4 regions of the Variovorax glacialis genome follow, and region 1 is predicted to be linked to each of the others. Evidence: predicted binding sites of a transcription regulator. Region 1 holds the regulator's gene; each other region holds the start of a gene.
What was found. The regulator sigma-54, encoded in region 1, starts transcription at its own class of promoters, with help from an activator protein. The targets are predictions, from matches to a motif close to TGGCANGNAANCTGCTTT.

Region 1 (5,680 bases):
ACGAGTGGATCGAGGGCGAGGGCGAAGTCATCGAATACGACAGCCGTGCCGACAACGTGAAGTTCATCCGCCGCGCGGTGATGCGCCGGCTGATCGGGGCGACACCCAACGACGAGAGCAGCGGACCGCTGATCGTCTACGACCAGAGCAACGACACCTTCTCGGTCAACGGGTCTTCGCTGCCGCCCAACGCCGGCGTGGCGACCCAGCCGGGTGGTCGCGTCAAGGCGATCCTCACCCCCAAGGCCGCGCCGGCTGCACCCGCCGTCGGCGGAAAACCGGCCGCCGCCGCGCCCGCACCCGCCCCCGCACCGGGCACCGGGTTGCGCGCCACCACCACCCTGGGCGGAGAGGCCAAGAAGTGATCGAAACCGCAGGCATGAGCGAGGGCGCAGGCGCGCCGGGCAGCCGCCTCGAGGCGCGCGGGCTCCAGAAGAGCTATGGCAGCCGAAAGGTCGTCAAGGACGTGTCGCTGGGCGTGCAGAAGGGCGAAGTCGTCGGCCTGCTGGGCCCCAACGGCGCCGGCAAGACCACCTCCTTCTACATGATCGTCGGCCTGGTGCGGGCCGATGCCGGCGACATCACCATCGACGGCGAGCCTATCGCGCACATGCCGATCCACCGCCGCGCGCGCATGGGCCTGAGCTACCTTCCCCAGGAGGCATCGATCTTCCGCAAGCTCACGGTCGAGGAGAACGTCCGCGCCGTGCTCGAACTGCAACGCGAGCCCGACGCCAGCGGTCGGCCGGTTTCGCTGTCGAAGCAGCGAATCGAGGAACTCCTCACCGAACTGCTGGCCGACCTGCGGGTGGACCACCTGCGCGATTCGCCCGCCCTGTCCTTGTCCGGCGGCGAGCGTCGCCGGGTCGAAATCGCCCGCGCCCTGGCCACGCAGCCGCGCTTCATCCTGCTCGACGAACCCTTCGCCGGCATCGACCCGATCGCCGTGATCGAGATCCAGCGGATCATCAATTTCCTGAAGGAACGCGGCATCGGCGTGCTGATCACCGACCACAACGTGCGCGAGACGCTGGGCATCTGCGATCACGCTTTCATCATCAGCGACGGGCATGTCCTGGCACAAGGTACGCCGGCCGAGATCGTCGACAACGCCGAGGTGCGACGCGTGTACCTCGGCGAACATTTCCGGATGTGAACATGTTGCTCGCCCCCAGGCTCCGCACTTCGTGCTTCGCCTACCCCCTGCCGGGGGCAGGCCGGCCGCTACGGGCGGCCGGGCGCGGCGGCCTTTTGGGCCAGAGGGTTTCGTTATTTCCATGAAGCAGGGTTTGTCGCTGCGGGTTTCGCAGCATCTCGCTTTGACGCCTCAGCTCCAGCAGTCGATCCGGCTGTTGCAGCTTTCCACGCTTGAGCTGACGCAGGAAGTCGAGCAGATGCTGGACGACAACCCGTTCTTGGAGCGGACGGCCGAAGAGGCTACGCGTGAGGAGTTCGGGCTGGAGACAGCCGATGCGCCTGTTCGCGACGACGACCGGTTTGCCGATGGCGAGGGTGATTTCGCGCCCGGTCCGTCGGCGTCCGCCCCGGAAGTCGCCGTCGCTGCCACCAGCGAAGCCGAAGTCGCCACGGCGGACACGGCCGACGGCGAGCCCGACTGGGAGGGCGACGGCACCATCGACCTCGCGCCCGACGACAGCGAATGGGGCGGCGACGCCCCGGCGCGCGCCAACAACCTCGGCGACGACGAGCGCACGGACGCGGCCGAACTCGCGCGCAGCCAGGAGTCGCTGCAGTCCTTCCTGCACCGGCAGGCACTCGGATTGCGCCTGAGCGAAACCGATCGGGCGGCGCTGCGCTTCCTGATCGAGTCCCTCAACGAGGACGGCTACCTCGAAGACTCGCTGCCCGCCCTGGCGTCGGGCCTCGCGGGCGACGACAACGACCAGTTCGACGACCTCGTGCACCACTTCCAGGTCGCGCTCGGCCTGCTGCAGAGCCTGGAGCCGGCCGGTGTCGGTGCGCGCAGCCTGGGCGAATGCCTGACCATCCAGCTGCGCGCCCTCGCCGACGAGGACGAGAGCGATGACGAGGCGCAGGTGCGCAAGACGGCGATCGCGATCTGCAAGCAGCCGATGGAGCTGCTCGCCCGCCGCGACTTCAAGCGCCTGGCCACGCTGACGCGAAGCAACGAAGAGGAAGTGCGCGCCGCCCTGCAGCTCATCGCCAGGCTGGAGCCCAAGCCGGGGCGCCGCTTCGTTGATGTGGAGCGCAACGTGGTCGTGCCCGACGTGATCGTCACGCGCGTCGGCAATGGCACCAACACCAAGTTCCGCGTGATGCTCAACCCCGAAGTCATGCCGCGCCTGCGCGTGCACGACATCTATGCCGGCGCGCTGAAGCAGCACAAGGGCGAGGGCAGCCAGGCGCTGTCGCAACGCCTGCAGGAGGCACGCTGGTTCATCAAGAACATCCAGCAGCGCTTCGACACCATCCTTCGTGTGTCCAACGCCATCGTCGAGCGGCAGAAGAGCTTCTTTGTGCACGGTGAACTCGCCATGCGCCCGCTGGTGCTGCGCGAGATCGCCGACGAACTCGGGTTGCACGAATCCACCATCAGCCGCGTGACCACCGCCAAGTACATGGCGACGCCTTACGGCACGGTCGAACTCAAGTACTTCTTCGGCTCGGCGCTTGGCACCGAAACGGGCGGCAATGCATCGAGCACCGCCGTGCGCGCACTGATCAAGCAGTTCGTGAGTTCGGAGGACCTGAAGAAACCGCTGTCGGACAGCCAGATCTCCGAGATGCTCAAGGAGCAGGGCATCGAATGCGCGCGGCGTACCGTGGCGAAGTACCGGGAGGCGCTGCGGATCGCGCCGGCCAATTTGCGGAAGGCGCTCTGAGGGCCGTCTGAAGGAGGCGCCTCAAGCCTCGCGCCCTTCCAGCGTTACCAGCGCCGCCTGCGCCAGCCCTTCCCACTGCATGCGCGACCAGTGATCCACATAGCGCCTGAACTGGCGCTGCGTCGAGAGAACCGGAAACGAATCCGTCGACAATTCGCGAATCTGCCTGCAATGCTCGACGATGCGATCCTTGGCGACGCCGGGCTCGAAGGCGTTGCCTCCGTAGACGGCGCTGAGCAGTTCCAGTTCCGCCAGCGTGCCGTGCGCCCACACCCGGTCCGTGATGGCGGCCGTACGCAATTGCCATTGCGCCAGTTGCCAGGCCACCAGCCACCATTTGCCGTACTCGGTGCGCAACGCGGTCAGCGCGCCGTCGTCCGGCGCCAGCGCGGGGATGGCCGCGAGCGAGAGGAACTGCGTCATCACCCAGTGATTGACCGATTCGATCTTCAGTGCCGCCTCGTAGAACTCGCGCGACTTGCGATAGGCCTCCGTGCTGCGGGGCACATTGCCGACGAGCGCGTGGATGATGGCGATGCGCTTCTCGCTGGCCGCGCTCATGCCGAGGCGTTCGGCCTTCTCCTTCGGATTGCGCTGCGCGACCGGCCTGTCGCGCCAGGCCGCCAGGTCGACGCGGATCTGGTCGCTGAGCCGGTCGAGTTCGGCCGCGGTCTCGGCGCTGATGGATGCGGCGCGGCGTGCCGGGTCCTTTTCGTTGGCACGCACCAGGGAGTCCATCCGATCGAACTTGACCTCCATCTTCGACTTGGTCTGCCGGCTGCGGAAGGCGTCCACCTGGGCTTCCAGGTCCGGCGCGACGGCCGCGTACACCACGATGCTGGCCCAGTCGTGGGTGTCCGGCAGGTCGATCCGCAGGCGCTGCCGCAGTTCATGCACGACCCAGCGCGGATCGTTGCCCGCAAGCAGTCCGCTGTAGAGCAGCTCCGCCGCGATGTTCGACGCACGCATCCACAGCGGGAACTGCGAGGCGATCACCCACGGAATGTCCTGCGCGTGCAGTTCGTGCGCGATGCTGCCGCCGGGCGTCAGCACCGAACTGGCGTTGCCTGAATCGCAGGTCGCCAGGCTCACCACGGTAGGCGGTTGCTTCGCCCGACCGTTCGAATTCATGCTCTTGAGCGCCATCGCGAGGCTCTGTCCGTCGACGACGACGTGCTCTTCGGCCTCGCCTTCCTTGCACAGCACGATGCCGTAGCGGCGGTCCGAGCCCGGTAGCGGCGCGCCGTGCGCCAGCAGGTGCACGTGCGTGTAATCCTCGGACTGGCACGCGTCGCTGATGCTGCGCGCCGTGGCATTCGGCAGCACCGTGAGCAATTTGCGCACCTCGACGACGCGCTCGCCGGGCGTATCCCTGGCCTTGACCCAGGGGTCGATGGCACGGCGCAATGCCTCCAAGTGCGCCTGCGCCGGCACGGCCGCGAAGCCGGGCGGCGAGGCAAAGGCGTAGAGGATCTTCGGCGCCCGATTCCATTGCGACTGGAGCGGCCGGCCGCGGCGGATCTCGCGCGTGATGTTGGTGAGCGTGCGCAGCAGCAGCGGCGCGCCGGAGCCCGAGGTGTCGGCCGGCGACATCGTCGCCTCGAAAGGCACCAGGCCCAGTTCGAAAGCCGAAATCAGCAGCCGGATGTTGACCAGGCGGCTGGTATCCCCGCGCGCCGAGCGAAGCTCCGAGACCAGTTCCGGGATCTTGCCGAGCACCCGCGCGATCGCCTCGCCCAGTTCCTGCAGTTCGGCCGCGCGCTGCGATGCCGCGATCGGCGTTCCGTCGATCTCGTAGCGAAGGCGGTTGAGCCGCGTGAGCAACTGCGCATGCTCGAAAGGCAGATGCACGCTCACCGGCCCGTCGGCTCCGCACAGCGCCATGTAGGCGGTCAGCGGCGACAGCAGCTGGTTGTGCGCCGGCCCTGACCGCAGGAACTCCAGGCGAATATCCCGGACGTCGGACGTGTCGCTCATGTCAGCCCCTCGTGTAGCGCTGGATCTCGCGCGGTTCGCCGGTCCCGTCGCCCTCGACATGGGCCAGCGCGCCGACCGTCCCGCCGCCGGGCTCGACGCTGAGCGACACAGCGCTGGTCTGGTCCATGACGAAGGGCTGTCCGTCGAGGCGCGCCTCGTCGATCGTCTTCATGCGCCCGTCGACCAGCACGTTGAACACCTCGGTGAAGGCACCCTCGCTTGCGAGCATGGCCGGCGTGAACTGGAGCAGGCGTATCCACGTCCCGCTGTTGAAGTAGTAGCGCCCCTGGCCCATATCGATGGCGCGCTCCAAGTGCGTATGGCCGGTGACGATGAAGTCGATCGCCGGCCCGACCGCCGCCGTGACCTTGTCGAAGGTGTCGTCGCGGTCGTGGATGTCGAAGGACTTGTCGTCCTTGAGCCAGTCCAGCAGCGCGCGGCGCAGCGCCTCGGCCTGGCTGACGCCGGTCAGCCATCCGGTCAATCGGTCGATGATCAACTGGGGCGACCCCAGCGTGCCGTCGACCTGCGCTGCCGGCGACCTGCTCTTGCCAAGATTGCGCTCGACGTCGAGCAGCATGTCCTCGGCGCTGCCGCCCAGGCCCTGCTTGAGATTCGGCCCCAGCATCTGCTCCAACGTCATGGCGGGCGGGGCCCTGGATTCCGGCGGCGGCACGACGACGTCACCCGACAGCCGCGCATCGACTTGCGCCCCGCCGCGCTTCCATTCGCCGACGATGCCAAAAAGCTGGTTGATCTTGTTCGCCTGCGACGGGTCGAGCACCAGCAGCGTGCCGACCGCCGCCGAGTTCTCGGGCTTGAGCAGGTCGATCCACGCA
Region 2 (5,680 bases), on a different contig from region 1:
GCTGGTTCTCTTCGCACGACAGGCGGCAGATCTCGGCGACGGAGGCGTCGGGACGTTGCAGCGCCAGCCGCACAGGCTTGGGTGCATAGCGATCGTCCGGATCGAGCGGATGCTGGATCGCGGTAAGGATGACGAGCGTGTCCATCGGCGCATACAGCTCCACCAGATCGCCGGCCTTCGAGTTGCCCGGCGCGAAACGGAATGCGCCGGCCTCGTCCACATCGACGCGGCTGAACAGGTTGAGCGTCATCTGCAGGTCGGCGATGTTCAGCCCCCACTTGCCCATCTCCACCAGCAGGTTGTCCTGGCCATTGCGATGGAAGTCGTTGCGCAGTTCCTGGTAGCGCCCGTGGCCGTACAGGGCCTCGACCTCGCTCGCGTCGGAAACGCCGCCGATCGGGTCATGCCAGCCGCAGGTGTCGCGCACGATGGCGGCCAGCACGCGACCCATGTCGGAGTAAAGGCACTGGCCCGCCGTGAGCTTCGCCGTGTGCTGGCACTTGAGCGTGTCGGGGAGATTGAGCCGCTCGCTCTTCTCGTGCGCGTTCAGCATCAGCAGGCTGACGTTCGCGCCGCCATGGATGTCGGTGATGCGCAGCGACTGGCCGCGCTTGACGACGAGCGATGTGTGCCCGCCGCCCGGGACTGTTTCTTCAAGCAGTGAGTTCATGTGCGTTCTCTTGTCGAATGGGGTCGGTGGCTTGCGCCAGGGGGATGTCGTAGGTGATGCGCGCGCCGTAGGCGCCGGGCGCCTGTGGATCGACGCGCACCTTGTCGAAGACCAGCATGCGGCTGCCCAGTGCGAAGCCTTCCCTGAGGTCGTGCGTCACCATGAAGATGGTCAGCCCGGTCTCGCGCCAGAGCTTCAGCAGCAGTTCGTGCATGTCGCGCCGCACGCCCGGATCGAGCGCGCCGAAGGGCTCGTCCAGCAGCAGGATGCGCGGCTTCGTCACCAGCGCCTGGGCGATGGCGAGACGCTGCTGCATGCCGCCGGAGAGCTGGCTCGGGTACTTGTTCAGCGCGCCTTGCAGGCCCACGCGTTCCAGCATCGCGACCGCTTCGTCCTGCGCGGCACGACGGCGTGCGCCGAAAAGCCGACCGAGGAAGGGCGATTGCGGCAGTTCGAGACCGACGAGCACATTGCGCAGCACGTCGAGATGCTCGAACACCGAGTAGCGCTGGAACACCACGCCCCGGTGCCGGTCGGGCTCGGACGGCAGCGGCTTTCCGTCCAGCAGCAGCTCGCCCTTGGTGACCTGCTCCTGGCCGAGCAGCAGCCGGAGGAAGGTCGACTTGCCGCAGCCCGAGGCGCCGACCATCGAGCAGAACTCGCCCTCCTTGACGCTGAGGTTCAGCCGCTCCAGCACGACCTGGTCGCCATAGCGCTTCCAGACGTTGCGTACTTCAAGCATGGCGAGCACCTCCGAACCACGGGAAGGCGCGTTTCGTGATGCTGGCCAGCGCCAGGTCCATGAGCCAGGCCAGCAGCGTGATCCACGCCACGTACGGCAGGATCACGTCCATGGCGAGGTAGCGCCGCACCAGGAAGATCCGGTAGCCCAGTCCGTCCGTCGACGCGATCGCTTCCGCGGCGATGAGGAAGAGCCATGCGGAACACAGCGACAGCCGCAACGCGACGAGCAGGCGCGGCACGAGCTGGGGCACGATCACGCGCAACACCAGCGTCCAGCTGTTCGCGCCCAGGGTCTGCGCCTTGACCCACACTTCCCTCGGGATCTCGTTGGCCCGCTGCTGAAGATCGCGCGCCATGACCGGCGTGATGCCGATCACGATCAGCACCACCTTCGACAACTCGTCCAGGCCGAACACGATGAAGAGAATCGGCAGCACGGCCAGCGGCGGGATCATCGAGATCACCGTGACGAAGGGCGAGAAAGTCGCCGCGAACAACGGAATGCTCCCGAGAAGAATGCCGAGGAGCAACGCGATCGCCGCGCTGATCACGAGCGCGATCCCCAGGCGCTTCAGGCTCGCAGCCGTGTCCACCCACAGCAGGTAGTCGCCCGTTCGCTTGTCTTCGGCGAATGCGTACATCCTGACCGCATCGGCCATCTGCGCGGCACTCGGCAACAGCTTGTCGTCCGGGTTGTCCGCCAGTCGTGCCGTCGATCCGCAGAAGTAGATGACGATCAGCAGGATGAACGGCATCAGCAGGAGGAACACGGAGTTCCCTCGACCGGGACGTCGATTGATGAAACGCATGGTGCAAGGCCTCGCGGTTGCGATTGCGACGTCGGTCTAGAGCTTGCCTTCGGCGGCCATGCGGACGTAGGTTTGGTCGAAGCGCAGCTTGACGTTGTTGCGGTTGCCAAAGACCGCGCCGCCGTCGAAGGCCATGCCGATCGCTTCGGCGCTCTTCACGCCTTGCCCCAGGATGCCGTGCTCGAAGGAGAACTTCGCCACGCGGCCCATGATCTTCGGCATCTCCGGGCTGGTCGCGAACTCCAGGGCCGCCTTGGGCGTGTAGAAGAGCGCGGTGGTCGACAGCTGCGCCTTGAACCCGGCGAGGTCGGTGCCCGAGGCCTTGGCCATGGCCGTGAGGGATTTCGTGGCGCGCTCGTCCTTGGCGGACATGACCGACATCATCTCGAACCAGGCGCCGGTGAGCGCCTTCCCGAAGGCTGGGTTCTCGTTGAGCGTCTTCGTGTTGACGACCATCATGTCCATCAACTCGCCGGGCAGCTGGTGCGAGGTGTAGACCAGCGTCGCATCCTGGCCTTCGGCGAGCGAGGCGAGCATGGGGTTCCAGGTCGCCGCGTTCTTGACCGATGGCGTCGCGAAGGCGGCGACGATGTCCGCATCGCTGGTGTTGACGACCTTGATGTCGCGCTCGCTCATGCCGACCGATTCGAGGGCGCGCGCGAGGAAGTAGTGGGAGACCGAGAACTCGACCAGGTTCACGCTCTGCCCCTTGAGGTCGGCCAGCTTCCTGTTCTTGCCCTTGATCACGATGCCGTCGTTGCCGTCGGAGTAGTCGGCCACGATGATCGCGGTCGAATCGACGCCGCCTGCCGCCGGGATGGTCAACGCATCCATGTTGGCCATGGCGCAACCGTCGAACTTGCCGGCGGTGTACTGATTGATGGATTCGACGTAGTCGTTGAGCTGCACGACGCTGATGTTCACGCCGTACTTCTTGCCCCACCTCGCGAGGATGCCCTGCGACTGGGCCTCGGCCCACGGCATGAAGCCGGCGTAGATGGACGAGCACACCTTGAAATCGGTGCGGGGCGCTGCGTGTGCGGAATGGATGCCGGCGATGCCTGCCAGGCAGAGGGCGGCACAGCCCAGGAGTCGGGAGATCTTTGACACGGGACGATCCTCAAGTAGGGTGGAACAAGAAAGCCAGGGAGCGGCGCGGTCCTTCGATCGCGTCCATCTCCCGGGCTTTTGTCCCGCCGTGTAACCCCTACCGAGGTCGACAGCTCTCGGACCAGCATTCGCTTGTTGAGCGAACCGGAACCCTAGCCGTCCATTGCAAATTGTGCGTGCCAACCGGTTTGTCGCCGGCTCCCGCAACAGCTTGAGCAGGACTCGTGCCAAGCCTTGTCGCCTCATTTCGAGGCGCGGCGTTCCGGTTAACGAGACATGTGCGCACCTTCTCCCTCGATTGGTGCTTCGCATCCGCGCGGGCCCCGCGATTGGTGCGAACCGCACGGGCCCGGAAACTGCTTTTGACATCGCACTCTCGCACTCCGCGAGCCAGGACGACTTGGGCCCCGCATGGCATGCGAATGCATGCAGGGTAGACAGACTGGACGGCCAGGCACTTTCATTCAAAGGAGTTCAAGGTGCCAGGTGCCCAAGCCAAACACACGGCCTTCCAGGTCTTGCCCGTGGTCGATATTTCCGCGCTCTATTCCGCCGACCTTCGAGAGCGCCAGGAAGCGGCCGAACGACTCGGTCAGGCCGCACGCGATGCGGGGTTCTTCTATCTCACTGGCCATCGCGTCAGCGCGTCGCGCATCGCGGCATTGATCGCCCGGGCGAAGTCCTACTTCGCGCAACCGATCGACGAGAAGATGCGCCACTACATCGGCGATTCGTCGAACCACAGCGGCTATGTGCCCGAAGGCGAGGAGCGCTTCAGCGAGAACGTCGTCGACCGCAAGGAGGCCTACGACGTCGGGTTCGACTTCCAGCCTGCGCAAGGACGCAAGCCCTTGCTCGGCCCGAACCGTTGGCCGGACATGCCCGGGTTCAGGGAAGACGTCAGCGCCTATTACGAAGAGGTGTTGGCGCTGAGCAAGGTCCTGTTCCGCGGCTTCGCGCTGGCGCTCGGCGTCGAGGAAGACCGGCTGGTGCGCAACGTGAACCAGCCACCGAGCCAGCTGCGGTTGATTCACTATCCCTTCGACGCGCAGCCTCGGGGGGAAGGGCAGGGGATCGGCTCGCACACCGACTACGAGTGCTTCACCATCCTGCTGCCGACGGCGCCGGGCCTGGAGGTCATCAACGGCGCCGGCGAATGGATCCCGGTACCGGTCGTGCCGGGCGCCTTCGTGATCAACATCGGCGACATGCTCGAAGTGCTGTCGAACGGTGCCTTCGTGGCGACACGCCATCGTGTTCGCAAGGTGCCGGAGGAGCGTTATTCGTTCCCGCTCTTCTGTGCGTGCGACTATGACACCGTCATCGAACCGATCGTGCCCCGGCCTGCGGAAGAGGGGCCGAGCCCCTACGCCCCGCTGGTGTGCGGCGAGCACATCCATGCGCAGACGCAGCAGACCTTCACCTACCTGAAGCAGCGGATCGCACGCGGCGAGATGAAGCTGCCCGACGGCGCCCGGAAGGTCGACAGCTTCGGCCGGAAGGCAGAGGCGGTGCAATGATGCAACTCCGCGAACTCATCGAGATGCACCTTCGGCGCCCGTCGCAACATGTGCCGGAATGGATGATGGGGCTCTACCGGCGCCACTGCATCGCCTTCGCCGACGGAACGAGCGACACCGAGACGCAGGTGTTCTGGCTGCAGAGCCGCAACTTCTCCATCGACCTGCGGATTCCGCGCGACGACGAGCTGCCGGCGTCTGCAAAGCCGTGGGCCGAATACTCTGCGGCCGAACTGCAGGTGCTGGCCAACTGCGAGGGTTGGGTGGCGCAGTCCATATGGGATGGCGAGCAGCTGGTGTGGCGTGAACCGACCGCGCTGCAACTGCACGATCGATGGCCCGAGCCCGCACCATTGCGCAGGGTCGGCAATTGCATGGTGGAGTTAGCGCCCAGCGGTGCCTACGTCGAGGACTGGCGCTTGCAGCCGTCGGCGCCGGGTCCGCTGGTCGGGCTGCGTCTGATCGAGGAGCGCGAAGTCGGCAGCGGGCGGCTGCTCCACCGTGGCGGTGGCCTGATCGTGAGCGGAGACCATGCAGGTCTCGTGCTTGGCCGTCCGGAAGAACCGTCTCCGGGCGAGTCGCTGGTTCAGCAGGTTCTGGCGGAGGTCGGGAACGGGCAGGCGCTGAGCCGATTGATGGACTTCGAGACCTCGATGGCGCAAGGCTCGGTGCAGGACGGCTTCCGCGTCACGCACTCGACATGCCCCGGCCGCGTGGGCGAGGAGATCTTCGCGCTCGATGGCTTCAGTCTCGATGCCGACGGGACGGTGCGCCAAGTCGTCGTGCGAGAGGGTCTGGCCTCGGAGCGGTGCTTCGCGGTCGATGTC
Region 3 (5,680 bases), on a different contig from region 1:
CTCGTTGTACGGGCCGGGCGTGAGCAGCGCGATGTGCGGCGGCTGGCCGGACGGGCACATGGTCTGCAGCCCTTCCATCATCGCGTTGTAGGTGGCGGCGAGGCGCTGCACATGCAGGTTCTCGAAAGCCTGCGGGAACTGGCGTGCGATGGCGAGCCGGTTTTCGAGCAGGTAGCCCAGCCCCGACGGTGCCTGCGTGCGCTGCGAGACGACCCACCAGTTGCCGTCGGGCCCGCGTGCAAGGTCGAAGGCCGCGATGTGAAGCCAGGTGTCGCCGGGCGGCTTCACGCCGTGCATCGCGCGCAGGTAGCCCGGATGGCCCTGGACCAGGGCCGGTGGCAGCAGGCCTTCGGCCAGCAGTTGCTGCGGTCCGTAGACGTCGGCCAACACACGGTCGAGCACGCGCACGCGCTGCTGCACGCCGGCCTCGACCTGCGCCCAGCTCTCGGGCGAGACGATCAAGGGGAACAGGTCGAGCGACCACGGCCGCTGCGGGCCGTCGGCATCGGCGTAGACGTTGTAGGTGACGCCGTTGTCTCGGATCTGCCGCTCCAGGCTGATCGCCCGGCGCGGCAAGTCGTCGAAGCCGCCGGCCCCGAGGTTTTCGAAGAAGCCGGCCCAGGAGGGCGAGAGGGGCGCGTGTTCACGGAGCGCTTCATCGCCTTCCTCGGCCACGCGTGCGGCCGGTGGGACGGACGACGCGTCATAGAGCGGCGCGGGTTGCGAAGGCGGCCCGTGGCGCGAGGCGCTCTGCGGCGTGGCCGCGCCACGCAATTCATCGAAGTGCCCCGGCGCAGCCGGTGGGGCGAGGGCGGACGCTAGCGCTGCAGGTGCTTCCAGCGCTTGTGCGTCAAAGAGGGATTCGTTCATTGGGTCCACGGTGCGTTGATTGTCACACTGCGGTCACGGCGCCCGGCTTGTGCGGCGTGAGAAATGTCCCAATGGATGTGCTTGACACCCCTCAGCGACGAAGGTCCAGCGTGAACGGAAACTCGCGGCTTCCCGCCAGCTCGATGGTCGCCGGCGGTGTGCTCATCAGCCCCGGCGTGTGCCCCATGCGCGAGAAGCGCGAGTGGCGCCGGCTCTCGGCCTCGTAGGCGTTCACCGGGAAGGTGTCGTAGTTTCGTCCGCCCGGATGGGCCACGAAGTACTGGCAGCCGCCCAGCGAACGCTTCATCCACGTGTCGACGATGTCGAAGGTCAAAGGCGCATGCGCGCCGATGCTCGGATGCAGCGCCGATGGCGGATTCCAGGCCTTGTAGCGCACGCCCGCCACGAACTCGCCGACCGTGCCCGTCGGCTGCAGCGGCAGCACCTTGCCGTTGACGGTGATGACGTGCCGGCTTTCGTTCAGGCCGGTCACGCGCACCTCGATGCGTTCCAGCGACGAATCCACATAGCGCACCGTGCCACCGGCCGAGCCCTCTTCGCCCATCACGTGCCATGGCTCCAGCGCATTGCGCAAGGTCAGCTCGATGCTCATCGCCTGCACCTGCCCCACCAGCGGGAAGCGGAATTCGAAATGCGGTGCGAACCAGTTAGGGTCGAAGGCGAAGCCGGCCTGCCGCATCTCGCTGATGACGTCGTCGAAGTCCATCTTGACGAAGGTGGGCAGCAGGAAGCGGTCGTGCAGCTCCGTGCCCCAGCGCGTGGCGGGGGCCTTGTAGGGCTCGTCCCAGAAGCGCGCGATGAAGGCGCGCAGCAGCAGTTGCTGCGCGATGCTCATGCGCGCATGCGGCGGCATCTCGAAGGCGCGCAGCTCCAACAGGCCCAGCCGGCCGGTGCTGGAGTCGGGCGAGTAGAGCTTGTCGATGCAGAACTCGCTGCGGTGCGTGTTGCCGGTGACATCGACCAGGATGTTGCGCAGCGTGCGGTCCACCAGCCAGGCCGGCATGTTCTGGCCGTAGATCTCGCGGTTGCGGGCAATCTCCTTGAGCGCGATCTCCAACTCGTAGACCTGATCGTTGCGGGCTTCGTCGACCCGCGGCGCTTGGCTGGTCGGGCCGATGAACATGCCCGAGAACAAATAGCTGAGCGACGGATGGTTGTGCCAGTACAGCAGCAGGCTCGCGAGCAGCTCGGGCCGGCGCAGGAAGGGGCTGTCGGTCGGCACGGCGCCGCCCATCACGAAGTGGTTGCCGCCGCCGGTGCCGGTGTGGCGGCCGTCGGTCATGAACTTTTCTGCCGAGAGGCGCGTCTCGAACGCGGCGTTGTAGAGGAACTCGGTGTGGTCGACCAGTTCGCGCCAGTTGTGCGCCGGGTGGATGTTCACCTCGATCACGCCCGGGTCCGGCGTGACCTGCAGCATCTTGAGGCGCGGGTCGCGCGGCGGCGGGTAGCCTTCCATCACGATCTTCACGCCGAGTTGTTCGGCCGTGGCTTCGACGGCGGCGACGAGGTCGAGATAGTCCTCCAGCCTTGCGAGCGGCGGCATGAAGACGTACAGCACGCCCGAGGCGCTGCCGAGCTTCTCGGCTGAAGGACCGTTGGCGCGGCGCGGGTCGCGCACTTCGACGCACAGCGCGGTGCGCGTGACCCAGTAGGCCGACTCGCCGCGACGCGGCATCCGTGGCGTCGTCGGGTCCGATGAGGATTCCTTTCCGTCACCGGTCTCTCCGCCGGGCGTCTGCAGGCGCAGCGCCGCGGCCGTCACCGGCGGCGTGCCGAAGGCGTAGGGCACCGCGCTGCGGTCCGCGTTCGGCCCGGCCGGCGGGCCTGCGTAGCGGGCACGGAAGTCCGCGCCGGTCGGCAAGGCACCGCGTGGCGCGGTCGGGTCGCGCTCGACGAGGTAGGGGTAGTCGCCCTTGCTGGCCCACGGCTGCGAGTCGAGTGGCAGGCGATAGCCCATCGGCGAGTCGCCCGGGATCAGGTACATGCGGTCGTCGCGCAGGAACCACGGCCCGGTCTTCCAGCCCGGACCCGCCAGCGCCGGCGCATCGGAATCGGCATTGGATGCCTCGATCGGCAGCATGTAGCCGATCACCGCGTCGAGCTTCTGAGTGAACACGCGGCGCAGGCGCACACGTTCCATCTCGTCGTCGAGCTTCGACTCGAAAGGATCGACGTTGACGGGCAACCGGCGTTCGCGCCAGAGGTAGTAGTAGACGTCTTCGTAGCCCGGCTGGATGTAGCGCTCGGTCAGACCGAGGCGGTGCGCGAGCACGGTGGTGAAGCGGCGCGCGTCCTCGCTCGTGTAGTGCGTGGGGTGGCGCTCGTCCGCGAAGAGCTCCGGGTTGTGCCAGAGCGTCTCGCCGTCGGCGCGCCAGAAGATCGACAAGGCCCAGCGCGGCAACTGCTCGCCCGGGTACCACTTGCCCTGCCCGAAGTGCAGGAAGCCGCCCTGGCCGTATTCGGCGCGCAGCTTGTGCACGAGTTCGGTCGCGTAGCCGCGCTTGGTCGGGCCGAGCGCATCGGTGTTCCATTCGGCCGCATCGCGGTCGCTGGTGGCCACGTAGGTCGGCTCGCCGCCCATGGTGAGGCGCACGTCGCCAGCCTTCAGGCGCTTGTCGACCGCGTCGCCCAATGCCAGCACCTCGGCCCATTGCTCCTCGGTGTAGGGCTTGGTCACGCGCGGCGATTCGTGGATGCGCGTGACCTTCATTTCATGGCCGAACTCGACTTCGGCATCGTCCACCACGCCTTCGATCGGCGCGGCGCTCGATGGCGTCGGCGTGCAGGCCAGCGGGATGTGGCCTTCGCCGGCCAGCAGGCCGGAGGTGGCGTCGAGACCGATCCAGCCCGCGCCGGGCAGGAAGACCTCGCACCAGGCGTGCAGGTCGGTGAAATCGACGGTGGTGCCGCTGGGGCCGTCGAGCGCCTTCACGTCGGGCGTCAACTGGATCAGGTAGCCCGACACGAAGCGCGCCGCCAGCCCGCAATGGCGCAGCAGCTGCACGAGCAGCCAGCCCGAGTCGCGGCACGAGCCGGAGCCGTTGGTGAGCGTCTCTTCCGGCGTCTGCACGCCGGGCTCCATGCGGATCAGGTAGTTGACGTCCTTCTGCACCTGCTGGTTGATGCCGACCAGGAAATCGATGGTGCGCTGTTCCTTGCGGTCGATCTTCTCCAGGTAGGCCTTGACCAGCGGTGTGGCTTCCTCGACGACGAGGTAGGGCGCGAGTTCGGTCGCCTGCGACTCGGTGTACTTGAAGGGGAAGTTCTCGGCCTGCGGCTCCAGGAAGAAGTCGAAGGGGTTGTAGACCGCCATCTCGACCACGAGGTCGACCGTGACCTTGAATTCCCGCGTCTTCTCGGGAAAGACCAGCCGCGCCAGGTAGTTCGCGAACGGATCCTGCTGCCAGTTGATGAAGTGCTGCTCGGGCTCGACGCGCAGCGAATAGGAGATCACGTTACTTCGGCAATGCGGCGCAGGACGCAGGCGGATCACCTGAGGCCCAAGTTGCACCGGACGGTCGTACTTGTAGTGAGTGACGTGGTGGAGCGCGGCGTGAATGGACATTATTTTTCAGTGCGTCGAGCGTGCCTCGGGTGAGACGCATACTAGCCGACATGGAAAGCAATTAGCGCGCCACAGAGCCGTGTTAAGGGAGAGGTTGCAGCATGAGGTCGGGAGTTCTCGTGAGGCCGGGCAGGGAATCGCCCGGCCTGGTCGTTTTCGCCGCCATGGCGGGTTCGGTGCTGGGCGCCGCGCTGCAATTGCAGCAACCGGCGCTCTGGGCCTGGACGGGTTATGCAGGGCTCATGGCGGGTGCGCTGGCTGGCTGGCTGGCCTTGCACTCGTTTGGAAGCCGGGTCCGACGCGCCTTGCCGATGGCGTTGCTTCTTGGCGCCTTGGGCGGCGCCGGGTTGGCGGGCTGGCGTGCCGTGGGCTACGCCGATGGCGCGTTGCCGGCGGCGCTCGAAGGGCGGGACGTGCGGGTGGTCGGCGTCGTCGCGCAGATGCCCCAGCCTGGCGAGGGCTCGGTCCGCTTCACCTTGGACGTCGAATCCGCCGAGCTTCCGGGTGTGCCCGGGGTTCTGTCGCTGGCCTGGTATGCCGAAGGGTCCGGCCTGTGGGGCGGAGGCGACGCAGGCGAAGCGCCCGGCCCTGTGCACGCGGGCGAGCGCTGGCAACTCACGGTTCGGCTCAAGGCGCCGCACGGCAACCTCAATCCGCATGGCTTCGACCACGAACTGCGCCTGTGGGAGCAGGGCGTTCATGCCACCGGCTATGTGCGGACCGGCCCCCGTGATCCGCGCCCCGAACGCCTCGCCGTGACCTGGCACCACCCGGTCGAGCGCATGCGGGAGTCCGTGCGCGATGCGATCGTAGAACGGGTGGCCGACCCGCGCCTGTCGGGCGTCATCGCCGCGCTGGTCACCGGCGACCAGGGCGCGATCGATCGTGCCGACTGGAACGTCTTCCGCGCGACCGGCGTCGCCCACCTGATGGCGATCTCCGGTCTCCACATCACGATGTTCGCCTGGCTGGCCGCGCTGGTGGTGGATGCCCTGTGGCGGCGCAGCGGCCGTCTGATGCTGCGCTGGCCGGCACAGCATGCGGGGCTGGTCGGCGGCGTGCTGCTGGCGGCGCTGTACGCCATCTTCAGCGGCTGGGGTGTGCCTTCCCAGCGCACGGTCTGGATGCTCGCGGCCGTCGGCCTGCTGCGCCTGACGGGGCGTCGCTGGCCCTGGCCCTTCGTCTGGCTTTGTGCCTGCGCGGTCGTGGTGGCGCTCGATCCGT
Region 4 (5,680 bases), on a different contig from region 1:
CCGATGCGCAGCTTCGACAGCTTCGCCGGATCGAGCTTGAGGAAGTCCTCGCCGGATGTCACCTGGTCCATGCCCTTGCCCTTGGGGAAGACCAGCGCGTAGGTCGAGCGGTAGTAGGGCTTGGTGGCCGACACCTGGTCATAGCCCGAGGGCACGCCGATCACGATGTCGCAGGGGTAGTCCTGGCCCGGCAGCTTGAACTTCAGGGTGTTCCGGATGAAGGCCAGGCGCTGCGGAAAGGAGTAGTAGATCACCGGCAGGCCCATCGACTTCCCGAAGGTCTCCGCGATCTTGTTCTCGATGCCCTCGCCCTTGACGTTCGAGAAGGGCAGGTTGTTCGGATCCTGGCAGACGCGCAACTCGGTGCGCTTCGAAGGCGCGTCCTGGGCCGCCGATGCGGCCGTCAATGCCGCCAGCGCAATGCCGATGGCAGCGAGAAAACATCGATGAGCGCCAGCATTCGTCATTTGGGAATTTCTTCGACTTTGGCGCGCGTGATCGCGCCATCGGACCGGCCCTTGAGATACGCGTACAACTGATTGATGTTGTCCATCACGATCGGGCTGTTGCCGAAGCTCTGCATGCCCTTGTCGAGCCGGCCGTTGGTCACCGTCTTGATGAAATCCGGCTTAGACAGCGTCTTCAGGCTCACCACCAGCGACGGCCCCACCAGCCCTTCCTGGTTGGCGCCGTGGCATCGGTCGCACGCCGCGGCACGCCAGGCCCGGAAGCCCTTCATCGTCTCGCTGTCCACCTTGTAGCCATCGACCACCTTGTACAGGGGCGGGTCATCCGAATGCGCCGCGCCTGCAATCAACAGCAGTGCGCCAGCGATAAGCAAGGCCTTCCTGGAACTCATGATGGGGGGATCCTTGTTGTCGTCGGCTTGAACAGATGGCGGCTTTTTTCGCCTGCCATCGTCGGACGGGGCCCCGAAGGGCCCCGCGTTCTCAGTTTCCGGGCAGTGCGAACACGGTCAGCGAGCCGCCGAGTTCCGTGTACTGGTTCAGTTCCCGGTAGCCGCCCACGGCGCCCAGGCCATCCTGGTCCTTTTCGAGCCCTGCGGCCATGCCGATGCCGGCCCAGCCACCGATGCCCGAGAACACGCCGATGTACTGCTTGCCCTTGTGCTCGTAGGTGAACACGTTGCCGATGATGCCGGAGGGCGTCTTGAACTTGAAGAGTTCCTTGTTGATGTTCTTCTTGTCCACGCACTTCATGTAGCCCTCGAGCGTGCCGTAGCACGACAGGCCGCCAGCAGTGTTGAGCGCGCCGCTCCAGACCGAGAACTTCTCGGGATGGCTCTGCACGATCTTGCCGGTGCCTGCGTTCCAGGTGATGTAGTTGCCCATGCCGCCGTGGCTTCCCGGCGCCGGGAACATCGAGAGCGTGGCGCCGACGTAGGGTTGACCGGCGGTGTACTCGACCTTGAACGGCTCATAGTCCATGCAGACGTGGTTCGTCGGCACGTAGAAGAGCTTGGTTTCCGGATCGAAGGAGGCCGGCTGCTGGTCCTTGGAGCCGAGCGCTGCCGGGCAGATGCCCTTGCTGTTGACGTCCGCTCCGTTCTGCGCGGTGGAGTACTTGGACACCACTTGCGGGCGGCCGGTCTTCATGTCGACCTTGGTGGCCCAGTTCACTTGCGGGTCGTACTTTTCTGCCACGAGCAGCGCGCCGGTCGTGCGGTCCAGCGTGTAGCCGAAGCCATTGCGGTCGAAGTGCACGAGCGCCTTGGTGGGCTTGCCCTTCACGTCGATGTCGGCCAGGATCATCTCGTTGATGCCGTCGAAGTCCCACTCGTCGAATGGCGTCATCTGGTAGGCCCACTTGGCCATGCCGGTGTCGACGTCACGCGCGAAGATGGTCATGGACCACTTGTTGTCGCCAGGGCGTTGCGAGGGGTTCCAGGTCGACGGATTGCCGGTGCCGTAGAACACCGTGTTGAGGGCCTTGTCGTAGCTGTACCAGCCCCAGGTGGTGCCGCCGCCGAGCTTCCACTGGTCGCCCTGCCAGGTCTTCAGCGAAGAGTCCTTGCCGACCGGCGCCATCTTGCCGTCGGTCCAGGTCATGGTCTTGTCGGGGTCCATCAGCATCTCGGCATCCGGCCCCGTGCTGTAGGCCTTCCAGACCTGCTTGCCGGAGTTGATGTCGTAGGCCGCGAGGAAGCCGCGCACGCCCCATTCGCCGCCGCTGATGCCGGTGATGACCTTGTCCTTGAAGACGTGCGGCGCGTTGGTGTTCACGGCGCCCAGCTTCGGATCCCCGTTCTTCACGGTCCAGACGACCTTGCCCGTCTTGGCATCGAGCGCGACGAGGTTGCTGTCGGCCTGCTGCAGGAAGATCTTGCCTTCGGCATACGCGACGCCGCGGTTCACCGTGTCGCAGCACATCTGCGGGATCACGGCCGGGTCCTGCTTGGGCTCGTACTTCCACACGATCTTCTGCGTGTCGAGATCGATCGCGAAGACCTTGTTGGGGAAGGGCGAGTGCAGGTACATCATGTTGTCGATGACCAGCGGCGAACCTTCATGTCCGCGCAGCACGCCGGTGGAGAAGGTCCACGCGACCTGCATCTTGCCGACATTGCCGGTGTTGATCTGCTTCAGCTTGCTGTAGCGCTGGTTGTACATGTCCCCAGCCTGCATCGCCCAGTTCTTCGAGTTGGCGATATTTTTCTCGACGTCGGCATTCGCGAATGCCAGTGCTGGCACCGCAAGTAGCGCCACGGCCAGACAGCGGCAGAGGCGTTCGTGGAAATACCCGGAAATTCGCATCGAAGTCTCCTTGTTCTGATTCAACAGAGCCCGCCCGAACGGAACCTCCGACAGGGCGCGTGCCGTGCGACGCAATGAAGCCGGCGACGACACTAAATGCAAGATGCGCGCCCGCTGGCGAGGGTGCTTTCACGGGTGTCTGGAGTCGTCCGAAGTGGCCTTTTCGTTAGGGGGAAACCCTAGCGATGACATGCATTCGGGCGCGCGTTTCGACGCAGCCGAAGGGCGATGGCAGAGGCGTCCCGCTCCGCGTGGCCGGCAAGGCGCACTGAAGTATTCAGGGGACACGGCTGCGTCGAAATTGTGTCAACCACTTTCGACACAGAGTGTTTCACCGGAAGACGTCGCAGCGCCGAGCATGGACCGACGCAGGGCGCAACCCGCTTGCGCCGGTGGGCGCGTGTATTGCATGCTCGAAGCATTCATGCCACAGACGACTCTATCGACGACCATGCTTCGGACCACCGGCCTGACCAAGCGCTACGGCGCGCGGACGGCGCTGAATGGCCTTTCACTCAGCCTGGCGTCAGGTCAGTTCGTGGCCCTGCTGGGACCCAATGGCGCAGGCAAGTCGACGCTGTTCCAGGTGCTCACCGGCCTGTTCGCGGCCGACGAAGGCGAGGTCGAAGTCGCCGGTCACTCGCTGCGCAATTCGGCGACTGCTGCGCTGCGTCATATCGGCGTGGTGTTTCAGCAGATGTCCCTCGATCTCGATCTCGGCATTCGCAGGAACTTGCTCTTCCAGGCCGACCTGCACGGCCTGCCGCGGCGGCTCGCGGCGTCCCGCATCGAGGCCGGCTGCGCGCAACTCGGCATCGACGCGGACCTCGATCGCAAGGTGCGCGAACTGTCCGGCGGCAATCGACGCAAGGTGGAACTTGTGCGTGCATTGCTGCATCGACCCTCCGTGCTGCTGATGGATGAAGCCACGGTGGGACTCGACCCGAAGTCGCGCCAGGACCTGATGCGCGCGCTCCATGCGAACGTGCAGGAGCGCGGCGTCTGCGTGCTGTGGGCCACGCATCGGGTCGAGGAAGCAGAAGGCGCCGACCGCGTCCTGGTGCTGCACAAGGGCGAACTCCTGGCCGACGGCACGCCGGCCGAGGTGACGCAGGCGCTGGGCGCATCGACGCTGGAAGCGGGTTTCATCGCGCGCACGAGTTGACGTCAGATCAGAGCAGGAGACATACCGAGATGAATGAAGTTGCCCAGGTCCTGAAACATGCAGCCCGTTCCGCTGCGCTCCTGTCGGCGTTGTGCCTCGGCACCGCCGCGCTGGCGCAAGGCACTGCCTACGTGACGAGCGAGAAGGACAAGGTCGTCACCCTGATCGACCTCGCGACGCTCACCGTCAAGGGCACCATCCCGACCTGCAACCGGGGGCGGCACATCCAGCTCACGGCGGACCGCCTGATCATGCTGGCCTGCAGCGAGTCGAACGCCGCCGATGTGATCGACCCTGCAACCGGCAAGTCGGTGCGCCGCATTCCGCTCGGCGACGAACCCGAGGCTTTCGATCTGTCGCCGGACGGCAAGACCATCTACGTGTCCAACGAGGACGAGGGCGCGGTCAGCTTCGTCGATGCGATGAGCGGCAAGGTGCTCAAGTCGATCAAGGTCGGCAAGGAACCCGAAGGCGTGAAGGTGAGCGCGGACGGCAAGACGCTGTACGTCACCTCCGAAGTCGCGAGCCTCGTGCATGTCATCGACGTCGCCAGCGGCACCATCGCCAAGAACGTGAAGGTCGGCAAGCGGCCACGTCGCATGGCCTTCACGCCCGACGGCAAGGAACTGTGGGTCACCAACGAACTCGACGCCAGCGTCAGCATCATCGACACGGCCACGCGCAACGTGGTCGGCAACCTGAAGTTCGAGGTCAAGGGCGCGCGCAGCGAGGACATCACGCCGGTCGGCATCCAGATATCGCGCGACGGCAAGCGGGCCTTCGTCGCGCTGGGCCGGGCCAACCACGTCGCTTTCGTCGACGTGCCGCAGCGCAAGGTCACGAATCTCGTGCTGGTCGGCAAACGCGCCTGGAACGTCACGCTCGACAAGGCCGAAGCCCGCTTGTATGTCGTCAACGGCCTGAGCGATGACGTCACCGTGGTCGACGTCGCCGCGGCCAAGCCGATCAAGAGCATCCCGGTCGGCCGCGTGCCTTACGGACTGGTGGTGGTCGAATGAAGTGGATTGCCTGCTCCGTCGGCGTGTCGCTGCTGCTGGCGGCGCCGGTGTCGATGGGACAGGCGGCGTGTGCCGTCACGCCGTTGAAAGCCACGCTGATCTCGCCGGACCCGGACGCTCGGCTCGATCGGTCCCGTGTCGAGCGCCACTACCTGGGCCATCCGGACGGGCCGGCGAGCGACGGCCTGCAGGTCGCGCTCGACGAAGCCGAGTTCGAGCTCCAGGCCGTCGATGCGGCCGTCACGCTGTCGAAGCAGACCGCCGGCTCGCTGGAGGCCGCACGCAGCGCCGCGCAGGCCGCCGAGAAAGCGGGCGCCGCCGTGCTCGTGACGGATCTTCCCGCGGACTGGACGCTGGCCGTGGCCGATGCGGTGAAGCTGCCGGTCATCAACGTCGGCGAGCCCGCCGATCGCCTGCGCGAGCAGGACTGCCGGGCCCGCCTGTTCCACATCATCCCGAGCGAGCGCATGCGCGCCGACGCGCTGGCGCAGACGCTCGTGTCGCGCAAGTGGAGCAAGTTGTTGCTGCTCGTCGGCCCGAGCGAACAGGACCAGGTGCGGGCCGCGACGGCGCAAGCCTCGATCAAGCGCTACGGCTTGCAGGTAGTCGCGACCAAGCCTTTCAAGCTCTCGGGCGATCCGCGGGAGCGCGACCTGGCCAATCCGCTGCTGCTGACGGCCGGCACCACGTACGACGCCGTGTGGGTGGTCGACAGCGACGGC

Region 2: a site for sigma-54 is predicted at 3,679-3,696, ahead of ACSFBL_RS11515 (isopenicillin N synthase family dioxygenase). Genes of this name have one in related genera too.
Region 3: a site for sigma-54 is predicted at 4,511-4,528, ahead of ACSFBL_RS08555 (transglutaminase family protein). Genes of this name have one in related genera too.
Region 4: a site for sigma-54 is predicted at 2,870-2,887, ahead of ACSFBL_RS04400 (methanol/ethanol family PQQ-dependent dehydrogenase). Genes of this name have one in related genera too.

Annotation. Positions count from the first base shown of each region.
Region 1 covers NZ_JBPJZT010000017.1:9,937-15,616, forward strand. Annotated here, with positions in the region: gene lptA (lipopolysaccharide transport periplasmic protein LptA) at 1-365, shown strand, start outside; gene lptB (LPS export ABC transporter ATP-binding protein) at 380-1,156, shown strand; gene ACSFBL_RS29345 (RNA polymerase factor sigma-54) at 1,278-2,864, shown strand; gene ACSFBL_RS29350 (CHAT domain-containing protein) at 2,886-4,841, opposite strand; gene ACSFBL_RS29355 (metallophosphoesterase) at 4,843-5,680, opposite strand, start outside.
Region 2 covers NZ_JBPJZT010000003.1:604,542-610,221, reverse strand. Annotated here, with positions in the region: gene ACSFBL_RS11535 (urea amidolyase associated protein UAAP1) at 1-670, opposite strand, end outside; gene ACSFBL_RS11530 (ABC transporter ATP-binding protein) at 654-1,412, opposite strand; gene ACSFBL_RS11525 (ABC transporter permease) at 1,405-2,223, opposite strand; gene ACSFBL_RS11520 (putative urea ABC transporter substrate-binding protein) at 2,260-3,333, opposite strand; guanidine-I (ykkC/yxkD leader) riboswitch at 3,399-3,500, opposite strand; gene ACSFBL_RS11515 (isopenicillin N synthase family dioxygenase) at 3,813-4,853, shown strand; gene ACSFBL_RS11510 (hypothetical protein) at 4,850-5,680, shown strand, end outside.
Region 3 covers NZ_JBPJZT010000003.1:1,146-6,825, reverse strand. Annotated here, with positions in the region: gene ACSFBL_RS08560 (circularly permuted type 2 ATP-grasp protein) at 1-870, opposite strand, end outside; gene ACSFBL_RS08555 (transglutaminase family protein) at 962-4,456, opposite strand; gene ACSFBL_RS08550 (DNA internalization-related competence protein ComEC/Rec2) at 4,558-5,680, shown strand, end outside.
Region 4 covers NZ_JBPJZT010000002.1:15,011-20,690, reverse strand. Annotated here, with positions in the region: gene ACSFBL_RS04410 (substrate-binding domain-containing protein) at 1-467, opposite strand, end outside; gene ACSFBL_RS04405 (c-type cytochrome) at 464-859, opposite strand; gene ACSFBL_RS04400 (methanol/ethanol family PQQ-dependent dehydrogenase) at 951-2,774, opposite strand; gene ACSFBL_RS04395 (ABC transporter ATP-binding protein) at 3,226-3,939, shown strand; gene ACSFBL_RS04390 (PQQ-dependent catabolism-associated beta-propeller protein) at 3,969-4,958, shown strand; gene ACSFBL_RS04385 (type 1 periplasmic-binding domain-containing protein) at 4,955-5,680, shown strand, end outside.